Regions from separate parts of the Flavobacterium sp. RSP49 genome, predicted to be linked through region 1. Evidence: riboswitches for the same ligand, from Rfam matches in the RefSeq annotation. Region 1 holds a riboswitch; the other holds the start of a gene.
What was found. Region 1 has a riboswitch for cobalamin ahead of metE (5-methyltetrahydropteroyltriglutamate--homocysteine S-methyltransferase). Riboswitches for the same ligand answer to the same signal wherever they lie in the genome.
Positions count from the first base shown of each region.

Region 2: another riboswitch for cobalamin. It lies ahead of EKM02_RS12340 (TonB-dependent receptor plug domain-containing protein); the one in region 1 lies ahead of metE (5-methyltetrahydropteroyltriglutamate--homocysteine S-methyltransferase).

Region 1 covers NZ_RYDN01000023.1:4,682-12,740, forward strand. Annotated here, with positions in the region: gene metE (5-methyltetrahydropteroyltriglutamate--homocysteine S-methyltransferase) at 1-1,928, opposite strand, end outside; cobalamin riboswitch at 2,115-2,309, opposite strand; gene dgt (dGTP triphosphohydrolase) at 2,521-3,864, shown strand; gene EKM02_RS11060 (T9SS-dependent M36 family metallopeptidase) at 3,955-6,612, shown strand; gene EKM02_RS11065 (DUF3078 domain-containing protein) at 6,656-7,606, opposite strand; gene EKM02_RS11070 (1-deoxy-D-xylulose-5-phosphate synthase) at 7,730-8,059, opposite strand, start outside.
Region 2 covers NZ_RYDN01000030.1:29,516-37,574, forward strand. Annotated here, with positions in the region: gene EKM02_RS12305 (FecCD family ABC transporter permease) at 1-447, opposite strand, end outside; gene EKM02_RS12310 (ABC transporter substrate-binding protein) at 449-1,591, opposite strand; gene EKM02_RS12315 (DUF5522 domain-containing protein) at 1,686-2,063, shown strand; gene EKM02_RS12320 (bifunctional adenosylcobinamide kinase/adenosylcobinamide-phosphate guanylyltransferase) at 2,065-2,574, shown strand; gene EKM02_RS14830 (hypothetical protein) at 2,578-2,745, shown strand; gene cobT (nicotinate-nucleotide--dimethylbenzimidazole phosphoribosyltransferase) at 2,816-4,492, shown strand; gene EKM02_RS12330 (adenosylcobinamide-GDP ribazoletransferase) at 4,559-5,335, shown strand; gene cobC (alpha-ribazole phosphatase) at 5,320-5,844, shown strand; cobalamin riboswitch at 5,885-6,154, shown strand; gene EKM02_RS12340 (TonB-dependent receptor plug domain-containing protein) at 6,253-8,059, shown strand, end outside.

The DNA of each region.
Region 1 (8,059 bases):
GCGGCAATTCTAAACGCTTTTACAGCCCAATCCAAATAGGTTGCCCATTCTTCTTTACGTAAGGGCAATCCTTCTCGAATGGCCGGTTCGTCAATTTGAATAATCTTTATTCCTGCCTTTTCTAAATCGACTACTTCATCTCTAATCGCCAATGCAATTTGGGTACAGGTTTCCGCGCGCGACTGATCGTTACGGACAAAGGACCACTGCAAAATAGTCACGGGACCGGTTAGCATTCCTTTTACCCATTTTGGCGTAAGCGATTGTGCAAAGGCTGACCATTTCACAGTCATTGGGTTTGGACGTGAGACATCGCCATAAATAACTGGAGGTTTCACACAACGGCTGCCGTAACTTTGTACCCAGCCGTTTTTGGTAAACGTAAATCCGTCTAATTGCTCTCCAAAATATTCCACCATGTCATTGCGTTCAAATTCTCCGTGAACCAATACGTCAATGCCAGTTTCTTCTTGAAAGCGAATCGTTTCTTCGGTTTCTTTTTGGAGTAAATCATCATATTGTTGTGGGCTTAATTCGCCTTTTTTGAACTTTGCTCTCCAGCTGCGGACTTCGGTAGTTTGTGGAAAAGAACCAATAGTAGTAGTTGGGAATAACGGAAGATTCAACACGTCTATTTGTTTTTTTCTTCTAATTTGAAACGGATTTTCTCTTTGATCATCACCAATTGCAATGCTGGCAACCCGATTTTTCACCGCCTTATTATGGATTAATTTTGATGTTTTTCTGTTTTCGTTGGCAATAGTATTTTCTTCAAAACGGATAGAATTATTGATGTCTATTGCATTCAAAGCAAAATATTTTAGTAAAACGATCTCTTCTGTTTTTTGTTTGGCAAAAGCCAGCCATTGCTTGACCTCAGGAGTTAGTGTTGCATTGTTCGTTTCTAATTCTAAATCACATGGCGAGTGAATCAGGGAGCACGATGGTGCAATTAAGATTCTGTTTTCGCCAAGTGCGTCACTTGCTTTCTGAATAAGGGCTAACGATTTTTTGAAATCATTTTTCCAAATATTTCTACCATCTATAACACCAAGTGAAAGACTGACAGTATTAGACAATTGTCCCGATTCCAAGATGTCATCCAATTGCGAGTGACAACGGACTAAATCCAAATGTAAAGTATGAACAGGTAGCGCAAGAACGGTTTCAAGATTTTCGCCAAAGCAATCGAAATAGTTTGCCAGAATTAATTTGATTTTAGGGAAACGTTTGTTTATTTCGGAGTAAACATAAGTTATAGCATTTCTTTCTTTGTCAGTTAGATTCAAAGCCAAAAATGGTTCGTCAAATTGGATCCATTCCACATTTTCATTTTCCAGTTTTTGAAGGATTTCAAAATATACCGGTAGCAATTTATCGATAAGTTCTATTCTATGAAAACCTTCTTCTTTTTCTTTTCCAAGAAGTAAATAAGTAACAGGCCCTATAAGTACCGGTTTTGTTGTAATTCCTAAAGCATTAGCTTCTTTGAATTCATCTATTATTTTTTCGGAGAATAATTTGAATTCTTGATCTTTTGTGAATTCTGGTACGATGTAATGGTAGTTGGTGTCAAACCATTTTGTCATTTCCATGGCGACCACATCTTGTCCTTCTTTCTGCGAACCTCTAGCCATGGCAAAATACAAATCGATATTGGAGTTTGTTTTGGCTAATTCTTGATAGCGCTTAGGAATAACACCCAAGGTAAGTGATAAGTCCAGTACTTGATCGTAAAACGAAAAGTCATTTGAAGGGATTAAATCGATTTCGAACTCCACTTGTAATTGCCAGTTTTCTTTTCGGATAGTAGTACCTACAGCCAAAAGTTCGTCTACTGAAATTTTTCCTGCCCAATACGATTCACAGGCTTTTTTTAATTCTCTGTTGCTACCAATTCGCGGGTAGCCAAGATTATTTGTTAGCATTTTGTTGCTTTTTAAATGATGAATAAATCAATTAAAAGCTCTTGATGCATTTCAGAATGCTTGTTAGAGATGAAAAGTAGAAAGGAAAATACGTTGCAAAAGAGAAATGCACAATAAAGCATAAAGAGTCATGCTTATTGTGTTCAGAACGCACCATACCTGACTGTTGCTTCAAATCGCGAAAGCATTGTCAATTCGATAAAAGGCAGGTCTCCTGACTTGTAACATTTTTATCATCCTTCCCATTTGCCATTGGCATACAGTGGATCGTATTTCAGATAAAAACTTTTTGTGTTACTTACAGTTGCGCGACAGTTCGTGATTTACACACGATTCCCTATTAATCTACAGTTAAGTAAAACCCTTATCGGTTGATGAAGAAATAAATTAAGAACTTAAATTAGATGCAAAAGTAACACTAATCCTTTAAATATTTTTTCGATAGGTTTATTAATTTGTTGTATTTAGGATATTGTACTAATAGGATCCGACACTTTAGATTTTTTATATAAACTAAATCATACCTGACTTTATTTCACTTGTTAATAATTCTATTTCTGCTATCTTTGGAAATAAATTTTAAAAAGGAATGATGCACTGGGAACAACTTTTATCACTAAAACGACAAGGAGACAAAGGCAAAAGATTACGGATAGAACAAGATGACACCCGATTGGGTTTTGAGGTGGATTACGACCGTATTATCTTCTCGGCTGCTTTCAGAAGTTTACAGGACAAAACACAAGTTATTCCGTTGTCAAAAACTGATTTTGTTCATACCAGATTGACGCACAGTTTAGAAGTTTCTGTAGTGGGACGTTCATTAGGGCGATTGGTGGGTAAGAAAATCATCGAGAAATATCCGCATTTACAAGAAGTGCATGGCTATCACATGAATGATTTTGGGGCTATAGTTGCCGCTGCATCATTGGCTCATGATATTGGGAATCCGCCTTTTGGGCATTCCGGTGAGAAAGCAATTGGCGAATATTTTTCCATTGGGAAAGGACAACAATACAAAGACCAGCTTACGGCAAAAGAATGGCAGGATTTGATTGATTTTGAAGGGAATGCGAATGGTTTTTCGGTGCTGACGGCCAGTCGTCCTGGTATCGAAGGAGGACTTCGAATATCCTACGCAACTCTTGGGGCTTTTATGAAGTATCCTAAAGAAAGTTTACCCAAAAAACCAACCAAAGACATTGCCGACAAAAAATATGGTTTCTTTCAAACGGATAAAGCTTTTTTTCAAGATGTGGCTTTAGATATGGGATTGATTCCAAATAAAACAGGAAGCGATATTGGTTTTGAAAGACATCCCTTGGCGTATTTAGTCGAAGCGGCAGATGACATTTGTTATACCATTATTGATTTTGAAGACGGAATCAATTTAGGATTAGTTTCCGAAGATTTTGCCTTGGAATATTTAATAAAATTGGTGAAAGACAGCATTGATACTTCAAAATACAAGACTTTAGAAACCAAAGAAGATAGAATAAGTTATTTGCGCGCTCTGGCAATTGGAAGTTTAATCAATGATGCCGTAAAAGTATTTGTCGAAAATGAAGTGCTGATCCTGAATGGCAAATTCCCGTATGCCATAATGGATAAAAGCAAATACAAAGCGCAGATGGGCGATATTATCAAAATAAGTGTGGATAATATTTACCAAAGTCGGGAAGTCATTGAGAAAGAAATCGTAGGCTACCAGATTATTCAAACCTTGTTGGATAAATTTATAACGGCTTTCAATAATAAATTTGATGGAAATGCATCTAATTACGACTCTTTAATTCTGAAAATGTTGCCTGAAAAGCATCATTTGGAAAAAGAAAATTTATACGGAAGATTATTACATATTTGTCATTTTATTTCTTTACTGACAGATGGAAATGCGTTATTGTTTTATAAAACAATTACTGCGGTTAAAAATTAACAATTGTCTACTAATCATTAATTTGTTATTGTAGATTAAAAAAATTAGATTTGTTTTCAGATTTTATGATTGATGAATTAATAGATTTTTATGAAAAAAATTATATTTTTTTTAGTTTTTTTAACTAATTTTTTTGCTTTAGCGCAATCGAATCCTTTAATTATTCAACGTTATTTAAATACTCCGAATGCTAAAATTAATGTTTCGAAAAGCGATTTTCAGGATTGGGTAATACAAAGCGATGGTGGAGCGACCAGCTCCGGAATACAAAATTGTTATGTAGTGCAACGTTATAAAGGTATTGAAATCTTTAGGGCAGTTTCTAATTTTTCAATACAGAATAGTGAAGTTATTGATGTTCAAAAACGAATAGTTGATGGTGTTTCTAAAAAAGTAAATACAACCAAACCTTCATTATCGGCAGTAAATGCTCTGACTAAAGCGTATTCGCTCTTAGGCATGAAAGCCGATGAAATTTTCACTGTTATAGAAAATAAAGAAGCTCATAAATTTAAAATAAGCAATGGGTTAGGCATTCATGAGCCAGTCACTGCTAATTTAGTTTTTCATCAATCCAGTAATGGTAAGTTAATTTTGGCGTGGGATTTTACCATTTATACACGCACTCATGACCATATTTGGAGCGTGAGAATTGACGCCACCGATGGGGGACTGTTAGAAAAAAATGATTTTGTTATTTCTTGCAGCTTTGATCATAATAAAGCAATCACTCATTCCCATGAGTCTTGGGCAAATTCATTTGACTCCAGTTACAAACAAATTTTTTCGGCCTCTCCAATGCAGGCAGCAAGTGGTTCCTACCGAGTGATACCATTCAATTTTGAAAGTCCCAGCCATTCTGCTTTTCAACTTGTTTCGAATCCAGCGAACAGCAATGCATCTCCATTTGGCTGGCATGATGTTGATGGTGTGGCGGGACATGAATTTACGATAACCAGAGGAAATAATGTATGGGCTAAAGAGGATTTTGGCAGCACTAATTCAACTTCAGGTTATAGCCCTTCAGGTGGAGCATCGCTACTTTTTGATTTTCCCTATGGCGGTACAAATGTACAGGCATCAACCTATATAGATGCGGCAATTACGAACCTTTTTTATATGAATAATGTCATGCATGATGTTTGGTATCAATATGGTTTTGATGAAGCAAATGGAAATTTTCAAGCGAATAATTACAGTCGTGGCGGAAAAGAGACGGATCAAGTTAATGCTGATGCACAAGATGGCTCATTAGTGGTACCCATGAGTTTAAATAATGCTAATTTTTCAACTCCGGTGGATGGGAATAGCGGAAGAATGCAGATGTTTCTATGGGACCGAGGTCCAGAAATTAAGCCAATTATTGTAAATTCACCATCAAGTATTGCTGGAAGTTATGTAGCAAGACAAAACTCCTTTAACCCAGGACGTGTTGATTTGCCTGTGGCTCCCAATTTCCTGCAATCTGATGTAGTGCTCTACTTAGATAGTACGGGCGGCACCTCCCAAGGGTGTGTAGCACCTTCTAATGCTGCGGCAATGAGTGGGAAAATTGTCATTTTAAGAAGAGGAAATTGTACGTTTGCAGTAAAAGTAAAAGCGGCCCAAAATGCAGGGGCTGTCGCTGTAATTGTTGTTAATAATAATACTGGAGATTTAATTATGTCAGGAGCTGATGAATCAATTACCATACCTGCTATAAGTGTTACTCAGTCCATTGGGGAGAATATTATAACCCAGATGCAGACTCAAACCGTGAATATAAAAATTCAATTAGAGGCTTCTTCTTTCATAAATTCAGATGGTGATTTCGATAATGGGATTATTGCACACGAATATGGTCATGGAATTTCTACTCGTCTGGCCGGTGGGAGCAATAACTCCAGTTGTTTGAATAATACGGATCAAATGGGAGAAGGATGGTCTGATTGGTTTGCATTAATGATGCAGATTAAGCCAGGAGATTTTAGTGGTGCCAAAAGAGGAATAGGGACTTTTGTTTCTTCACAAGCCACAGACGGCAGGGGAATACGAGATTTTCAGTATTCTACGGACAGAACGATTAATCCAATGACATACGCCAGTACCAATAATTATCAGTTTCTTGACGCAGATAATGTATCAAAAACCTCCGTACACGGGGTAGGTTCCGTTTGGGCTACAATGCTGTGGGATTTAACGTGGGCTTATGTCAGTAAATATGGTTTTGATAATAATAAATATACAGGATCAGGCGGGAATAATAGAATTATGCGAATTGTATTAGATGGAATCAAATTACAAGCTTGCAGTCCTACTTTTGTGGATGCAAGAAATGCTATTATAGCCGCAGATCAGGCAATAACAGGCGGTAAGGATTACTGCTTAATTTGGGAAGTTTTTGCTGCCAGAGGCCTTGGGGTTAATGCATCTGCCGGAGATAGAAATATAGGTAATGATCAATCGGAGGATTTTACAAGACCTGCATCAGGACCAAATTGCGCCTTAGCGATAGACAACTTTGAGAGTGATGTGATGCGCGTATTTCCTAACCCATCCAAAGGGCCAATAACAATTAAAATTGATCAATACTCAGGGAGGGTAAATATCCAAGTAATAGATCTTAACGGACGAGTGCTTTATGATGTTAAAAACCAAGAATTTAGTAGAGCAAAATCAATTGATTTAAGTGCATTGGCAACCGGGGTTTATATATTGGATATAAAAGGGGAAAATTTACATTACGTTGAAAAAATAATTAAAAATTGATCGTACAAATTTTAAAGCCCTGAAAAAATTTTTCAGAATTTTTTTAGAACAAATATTGTATTCCAACACCTATAGCTTGCCGTACTTGTACTTTTGGGCCTTCAGTGACTTGAATTCCCGCTATTTCTCTTTTTGATTTAATGTCATCATCATAAATAATATGTGCGCCAATATTCGCTTTTACGTACTGGTTTACCACTAATTCAAATTGGAGGTCGTAATCGATATCTATGTTGCCAAAATGATTCACATAATCAGAATATAAACTGAGGCGATTTTCTAAATGAATATTTTTAAAAATTTCTTTTTTCAGATGCCCCGTAAATAAAAATCCGAGCTCTGTTCTGGATTTTTCTCCTTTTTCGATCAAATTTCCGTTCAGATCGTAAATGGCTTTAGTGACACCAAAAGCACCTTGATTCGCTAATCTTTGATCTAAAACCAAGGTTGTTTTAAATGTAAATGGGGAAATATAAAACGTTCTTTTTTTCTCTTTATTTATATTCTCAGCTCCTATTCCCATGAAGGCATAAGCGGGTGCAAAGGGCTTTGATATTGCAGTTTGAGTATTTGGATAAGAATAACCATTAGTGAACTGCGTATTGAAATTTAATTTTGCGGAATGGTACCAATTCGAAAGGGTGTCTTTTCGATAACCAAATGTTGAGTTTAATAAAAAGGCATCATCCGTTTTTCTTACTTCGATGCGGTCTTGTTTGTTTAAACCATATCGGATTAAAAGTTCATTAGTCCAATTGTAATTGCTTCGGTTGTACGTTCTCAGAAATTTTCCGTTGAACAACCCGGAAACGGAGCTTGTTCCTCCGGGACTCCAGTTGATAAAAGCGACTTCGGATATGTCAAATCCTAAACTATTTTTTTTTGTCCAATAGGATAAAGGAACATATGGTTTCTTAGTTCGTATATTGACTACTACGGTCAGCGGTCTCTTTACTTTTGTGAGTGTTGTTACAGGTTCAAGTGCAGTTTTCATACTACTGACTGTTGCTTCTTGGGAAAAACTATTTATAGAAATCAAAAATAAAAAAAGTAAAAATGCAGTAGGGAGTAATTTCATTACGGGGGAGATTAAATTTAAACGTGCAAAATAATTATTTTAATAGCTTGAAAAAAGGATTTCAAGACTTTTAACGTCAATTTTGCAATATTGTTGTAATTCAGCCACTGTTCCCTGTTCAATAAATTCGTCAGGAATGCCTAATATTTTTATTTTTGAAGTGTAATTATTTTGGGAAGCAAATTCAAGTATAGCACTCCCAAAACCGCCATTTACAACGCCGTCTTCTAGCGTGATTATAGTTGAAAATTTAGTAAAAATGGTATGTAGTGCTTTTTCGTCTAATGGTTTGACAAATGAAAAATCATAATGGGCAATGGTTTCCAGATGGTCTGTCTTGGCTATAGCCAAAGTGACATTGTGACCAAT
Region 2 (8,059 bases), on a different contig from region 1:
TCTGGAAATTACTAAAATGGCAAGTAGAACGATAGAACTGCCAAGGGTAGAGGCAAGGACTACTCCGTAAGACGACAGTAAAATACCACTTAGAAATGGAGGTAATAATCCCGCACCCAAAATTACAAAGGCAACTCCCAGACTCGCTCCTGAACTCAACCCTAAAACATAGGGACCAGCCAGCGGGTTTCTAAAAAGGGTTTGCATTAATAATCCACTGATCGAAAGTCCCATTCCGACTAAAACTGCTGTGATTGCCTTAGGTAAGCGGTAGTTGATAATAATGTATTCCCAAGTTGATCTGCTGGCCTGACCACCGGTTAAACTCGTGTACACCTCCCGAAAAGGAATTCGTATCGAACCCAAACTGATGTTCAGAAAAAACAAGAAAAGAAGCCCTGAAGCAAGAGCGGAAAATAAAAGGATATTTCGGTTTTTATTGGCCAACTTAGTTCAGTTTTTGTGCAAAAGTAAAAGTATAATTTGGAAGCAATTCAGGGTGAAAAATTTTGATGTAGTCTTTTAAAATCAAATCCGGTCTGCTCGGTCCTGTTTCATAATAAATGGTTCCTCCTGTTGCTCCTAATTTGCTTTCGAAAGTATAAATATTTTTGGTAGAAAAAGCGTTAAACTGACTGTAGTGGGGATTGCTTTTTTCTAATTCTGACAGGTTTTTAAATGATCCGGAAGCAATCCAGTGAGTCGCATTTTTTGCTTTATACAATACCTGTTCAAAAGAAAGTGCCTGGCTTCCTGTTCCTTCCAGATTTGCCCAGAGATAGGTTGCTTTTGCATCTTTCATGAATTGTGCCACCCAGCTGTTTCCCTTGGCAACAAACCATTGATCTTGATACATTGAGCCATACAATACAGTAGATTCAGGCTGTTTGTCTGCAACTAATTGTACCGCTTCCTTGTAGTCTTTTGTAATCTGGTCAAAAAGTATTTTAGCTTCTTTTTCTTTGCCAAAAAGAGCGCCATAAAGTTTGAGCCATTCTGCTTTTCCAAGAGGAGATTGTTCCATCCAGTCGCCTTGAATCATGATTTTTAATCCGCTTTTTTGTAAGTTTTCAATCATTGGGTTGTTATTGTCGATGCCAAAAGTGACAATCAGGTCAGGAGCGATATCGATCAGTTGTTCTATGTTTAGCTTTTCATTTTGCCCCACATTTTTGACAGAACCGTTGTCAATTAGGCTGCGGGTTTTCTCAGAAGATACGTAATCAGTATGCGGAAAACCAACTAATTTGTTTTCGGCACCAATCATTTCCAGGAAAGGAATATTGGTTGTTGAGGTAACCACAATCGTTTCTAACGGCACTTGAATTATGAGGTTTTTTTGTAAAGTATCGGGAATAACAGCTCCTTTTTCTTTTAAGATATAAGTGAAGTCTGTAGCAGCATTTGGCCATGGATTACTCACTTTTACCAGCGAGTACCCTTGATATTTGTAAATAGCCAGACCACTTGCATATTCAATTTCGTTGTTAGCGTTACTTATTTTTAGTGTTGCAGGGTTTTCGTTTTTTTTGCAACTGACGAATGATAAAAGTGCCACCGCAAAAAGGATTTTATAAAGATAAATTTTCATGATTCCATTTTCAATACTGGCAAAGGTAGGCCATTTATAAAATTTATTGTTTAATTTTTATAGTAAAAATTTCAACAAATACTATCTTTGACAAATGGATAGCCTAAAGATTAAAAACTGCTCCAGTTGTACAAAACCTTTTAACTGCGGGGACGATTTTCAAGGTAATAGCTGTTGGTGTGCTGATTTTCCTCCTGTTTTTTCTCCTTTAGATGGTGTGGATTGCCTTTGTCCCAGCTGTTTTGCTACGGCTTGTTCGATTAAAATTGAGGAGTATGTGGGCACAATAACCCCGGAAACGGCTAAAGGAAATAAAGCAGCAACTTTGCCTAAAACGGATCAGCTAATCGAAGGAATCGATTATTATATTGCACAAGGCAATTACGTTTTTAAGGCTTGGTTTCATTTAAAAAGAGGACATTGTTGTACTAATGGTTGCCGCCATTGTCCCTATGGATTTAAAAAGAAGTAGCATGATATATTTGATAACAGGTGGAGAACGCTCCGGAAAAAGTAGGTATGCTCAGGACCTGGCAATGGAACTTTCGGCCAGACCCATGTATGTGGCAACCGCCAGAAAATGGGATGGTGATTTTCAAAAGCGAATTGATCGTCACCAACAAGAACGTGACGAGCGCTGGATAAATATCGAGAAAGAAAAACAATGGAGCGAGATCGATTTTTCCGGTAAAGTAGCCGTGATTGATTGTGTGACCCTTTGGTTGACTAATTTTTTTGTAGACACTAAAAATGATGTCGCTTTATGTTTGGAACAAGCCAAAGCCGAATTTGAACAAGTGGCCAATCAGGAAAATACAACCGTTATTATTATCACTAATGAAATAGGCATGGGCGTACATGCTGAAACTCAAATTGGTAGAAAATTTACCGAATTACAAGGTTGGATGAATCAATATTTAGCTAAAAATGCGGATAAGGTGATTTTGATGATTTCTGGAATTCCAGTTACCATAAAACAATAAAAGATGAATTTTGTAAGTTCTTGGGGCGGAGGAAAAGACAGCTGTTATGCTGTGATGAGAGCTAGTCAAAACGGTTTTATTCCACAGGGATTACTCGATATGATGAATGAAAACGGGAAAGTTTCCCGCTCACACAGATTGCCGTTGTCTGTTTTGAAGCAGCAAGCCTAAAAAATGCAGGTGGCTATTGAATCACTGTTTGTCCAAACTTTAAAAGTACTCAAAAACATCGTATTTCAAGATGAAAAACTTAGATGAAATTATAAAATCGCGCCGAGATACCCGTCATTTTACCTCGGAACCAGTCCCTGAATCTGTTATTGAAAAAGCATTACAGGCCGGTCATTATGCTCCTTCTGTTGGATTGACGGATGCTACAAAGTATTACCTCATTAAATCAGATGTCATAAAAAAATCCATAAAAAATTTATTTTTGGATTTTGATAAAAAAGCAGCGAATCAAACTGACACGGCAGCACAAAAAACGCAGTATCAAGCTTTAAAATTAGAGGCAATAGAGGAAGCACCGCTTGGATTGGTGATTTGTTATGATCGTTCGGTTTTGAATAATTTTACCATCGGCACCGTGGGAAGTAATGAAGCCATCAAATTTAGTGCGGTTTGTGCTGCGCAAAATATTTGGCTTTCCCTAACCGAACAAGGGTATTCCATGGGCTGGGTTTCTATTTTGAATTATAGTCAGTTCAAGGAATTATTGGGTTTGGGAGAAAATATGGAGCCTTTAGGGTATTTTTGTGTGGGAAAACCAGCTACTGATTATGACAACCAACCCATGTTACAGCAATTGAATTGGAAACAAAAATCAGAAAGTCCATCTGTCGAAGAAATTACGAAAGTGCATCAAAAAGATAAAATTTCGGTGCCGGAATTTAAGACTGTCATTCTAGATACAATCCATTTATCTGAAGCACTGCAGTATAAAATCGATCAGAAGACCAAGCCAACAGGTTCATTGGGTGTTTTGGAAGTTTTAGCCAAACAAATTGGCGAAGTTTTTCAAACATTGGAACCAAAAATTTTAGAACCTACACTTGTTGTTTTTGCTGCAGATCACGGAATTGCTGCCCACGGTGTTAGCGCTTATCCACAAGATGTTACCAGACAAATGGTGGCTAATTTTCTGGACGGTGGAGCTGCAATAAATGTGTTTTGTAAACAAAATTTCATCAAATTAGCCATAGTTGATGCAGGAGTAAATTATGATTTTTCGATGACGAGTACTTTGATTTCGGCCAAAATTGCCAAAGGAACCCAGTCGTTTCTGCAGGGTCCGGCAATGAGTCTTACCGAATTGCAGCACTGTTATACCAAGGGAAATGAAATTGTTACCGCTATTGCCAAAACGGGAAGTAATTGTATTGGTTTTGGAGAAATGGGTATTGGGAATACATCAACTGCTTCAGTTTTGATGAGTGTAATTACTGGAATTGCAATTGAAGACTGCATCGGAAAAGGAACTGGAGTAAGCGATGAAAGACTACTTCAAAAACACCGGTTACTCAAAAAAGCTATTGAGGATTATCAAGGCTCGCCAACATTAGAAGATAAGTTAGCTCATTTTGGTGGCTTTGAAATTATGCAAATGGCTTCTGGAATGCTCACGGCACATCAAAACAGAATGCTGCTTCTTGTAGATGGATTTATTTGCAGTGTGGCTTTTTTGATTGCATATAAAAAAAATCCACTGATTCTAAAAAATGCTGTTTTCTGTCATTGTTCTGCAGAACAGGCGCATGCTAAATTATTGGATTATTTAGGTGTAAAAGCCTTGCTCCAGCTTGACTTGCGCTTGGGTGAAGGAACGGGTTGTGCGGTGGCTTTTCCAATTATTCAATCGGCAGTTGCTTTTTTGAATGAAATGGCCAGTTTTGATAGTGCCGGTGTGAGTACAAAATAATAATTTTTTCAGTCCAAATTCATAAATAGAGCACTAAAAACGACATAAAATCCAGATTGCATTCACATGAAAAAAGAACTACACATATTTTTTACCGCATTGATGTTTTACACCCGAATTCCCTGTCCTAAAAACATCGATCATAACCCGGATTATTTAAATAAGGCATCTCGTTATTTTCCTTTAATTGGTTGGATTGTAGGTACTATTAGTTTTTTAGTCTATGATGTATCGGTTGGTGTTTTTACCCCTGAAATAGCGATTGTTCTCTCGATGATTGCTGGAATCCTTACTACCGGTGCTTTTCATGAAGATGGTTTTGCTGATGTTTGTGATGGTTTTGGTGGGGGTTGGACCAAAGAAAAAATCTTGGTGATAATGAAAGACAGTGCCATTGGAGCTTATGGTGCCATAGGTTTGGTACTGCTGTTTTTATTGAAGTTTCAGGCTGTTTCGGAGGTACTTACTACTTCTTCATTACAGAATTTATTGCTTTTTGTTGCAGCACATTCCGTGAGTCGTCTGGCAGCCATTTCTATTGTTTTTACGCATCAGTATTCCCGTGAAGATGCCTCGAGTAAAAGCAAGCCCATTGCACAAAGTTATTCCTGGCGTGAGGTGATTGGGGCGTTCTTTTTTGGGTTGTTACCGCTTATTGTTTTGTCTTTTTTTCATTGGCAAATGTTGTTGGTGTTAGTGCCGGTGTTTATGACCCGCTTTTTTCTAGCTCGTTATTTTCAAAAATGGATAGATGGCTATACGGGGGACTGTCTCGGTGCAACACAGCAAGTTTGTGAAATTATATTCTACTTATCTTGTATTGCTTTATGGAAGTTTATTTAGTACGCCATACCGAAACCGTTTGTGAAAAAGGAATTTGCTACGGACAAGCTGATGTGGCATTGTTGGAGCCTTATGAACAACAATTTGAAGCCATAAAAGCACAAATTCCTGCTGAAAGTATCGTGTACTCTAGTCCGTTAAATCGATGTGTGGAGTTGGCAAACTTCCTATCATCAACAAAAATACAAATGGACTCCCGGTTAATGGAAATGAATTTTGGTGATTGGGAATTAAAAAATTGGGATAGCATTCCGGTTATCGATTTTACTCCTTGGATGAATGATTTTGTTCATGTTCGTGTGCCAAACGGGGAGTCTTTTACAGACCTCCATGATAGAGTTAGCGATTTTTTAGATAATGGACTTCCTAAAAAGACCACTAAACCTATTGTAATTGTAACCCATGCCGGAGTGATTCGAAGTATTTTGTGTAAAATTACAAAGTTGCCACTACGAGATGCGTTTCAAAATAAAGTGAACTTTGGAGCGGTGATTAAAATTGAAGTATAAAATTGAGAATAGTGTAGGATAATAACGTAATATAATTTTATCTTTGCCGCCGTAATGAGGTTGCTGTTTTGTTTTTCATACCAGCATTAAAAGGGAATCAGGTAAGCGATTACAGATTTCAGTATTCAGATTAGAGAGTTTACATCCTAAATCAAGAATCCTAAATCAAGAATCAAAAATCCTGGGCTGTACCCGCAACTGTAAGCTATAAAGCTTGTTGTTATCTACAAAACCACTGTTCGTCTTTGCGAATGGGAAGGTAAACAACAAGACGCGAGCCAGGAGACCTGCCTGTTACATCGAGTATCAAACTTTCGGGAAAAAAGGTTTGGGTATGGGTAATTCTATGCTTTTCTCCCATTTATAGTCATGTGGCAGTACCATAAAACTGCTATTAAATGTTTCAAAATGAACAAGAAAATCGTTCGTATTAGTGCGCTCTGCGTACTGATGACTTCGTGTGCTTTCGCACAACAAAAAGACACCATTGCATCCACAAATCAATTGGATGAGGTCGTAATTTCCGATTCTAAATTTGCTTTGCCAAAAGAAAAGTCCGGAAAAGTAATCGTAAAAATTACAGCCGAAGATTTAAAGAGAAGACAAGGGCAAACTGTAGCTACCATTTTGAGTTCAGTAGCCGGAATTGAAATCAACGGAAACCAAAGCCGGAATGGAAAGGATTTAGGGGTTTACGTTCGAGGGGGACGAAATCATCAAGTGCTAATTCTTATTGATGGTGTTCCGGTTACCGATGCTTCTGGAATTAGCTTATCGTATGATTTGCGCTTGCTGCCCGTTGAACAAATAGAAAGTATTGAGGTGATGAAAGGCGCTTCAAGTACTTTATACGGATCGGGTGCCGCTGCCGGAGTTATTAATATTACGTTGAAAAAAGCTTCCAAAAAAGCGATTGCAGCAAATGCATACCTTAATGTGGGCACCCAAACGATTGCCAATCAGGAAAATTATAGTATAAATGACTACAGCCAAGGGGTTGCTTTGAACGGAAGCGCTGAAAAAATTAATTATTATGCTTCCTTAAACAGCACCGAAACCACGGGAATTTCTGAGGCAAAATCACCTAATGACGCTGTTTTATTTGAAGCTGATCGTTTTTCCAGAGTGAACTCAGTGGTGAAAATTGGTTTCAAGCCAACAGCTAAATTAGATTTGGATTTCTTTGCAAACTACGATAAAATAAAAAGCGATTTTGATGCAGGATCTTTTGCGGATAACGATGAAAACAGCAGTGCCTCTGAACAATTTCGAGTTGGGTTTTCACCAAAATACAAATATAAAAAAGGAGAATTTGTAATCAATTCAAGTGCTAATTTAATTACAAGATCGATTTTTAATTATGGAACAATGTTGGATTATAAATCCAGAAGCGTCAATGCAGATGCGTTTAATAAATATGAAATTTCACCTGAATTATTCCTGGTAACAGGTGCTCAATTTCAATTTCATGAAATGTCTAATGAGAGCCCGTACGAGGCCATAGCAAATGAATTGGCCAAATTTAATATGATTGATCCCTATGTGACGGCGGTTTATAGCTCTGAATTTGGGTTAAACCTGAATTTGGGAGCTCGTTACAACATGCACAGTAAATACGGAAATAATTTAGTTTACAATGTAAATCCTTCTTTTTCATTTCCTAATTTACCCTTGAAACTACTAGCTTCTTACAGTACGGCATTTGTAGCCCCTAGCTTGTATCAATTGTATTCTCCTTATGGTGATTTGAATTTATCCTCAGAGAAAGATAAAACATTTGAATTGGGTTTTGAAACAACGATGATTGATAAAAAATTGGTTCTGAATGCTTTGGTTTTTCAAAGAGAGGAAGAAAATGCGATTGGGTTTGATTTAGTGTCTTACAAGTATTTTAATGTTGCGGGTCTAAATAAAGTCAAAGGGTTTGAGACCATGATTTCGTATGCTTTGACGGCTAAAATAAATTTGAATGCCAATTATGCGTTTACAGAATTAGAAAAACAATCGCGAGTGCTGAATCCAAAACACAAAGCGAACGCCGCAGTTGATCTGCAAGCAACGCCTCGTTTGGCTTTTAATGCCACATATCAATTTGTTTCGGATCGCTATTTTGAGTATACAACATATCCGGCACCCACTTTTGATCCGGTATTGAATTCTGAAATACTGAAAGATTACCAGCTGATCAACATGAATGTACGGTATGAGTTGATCA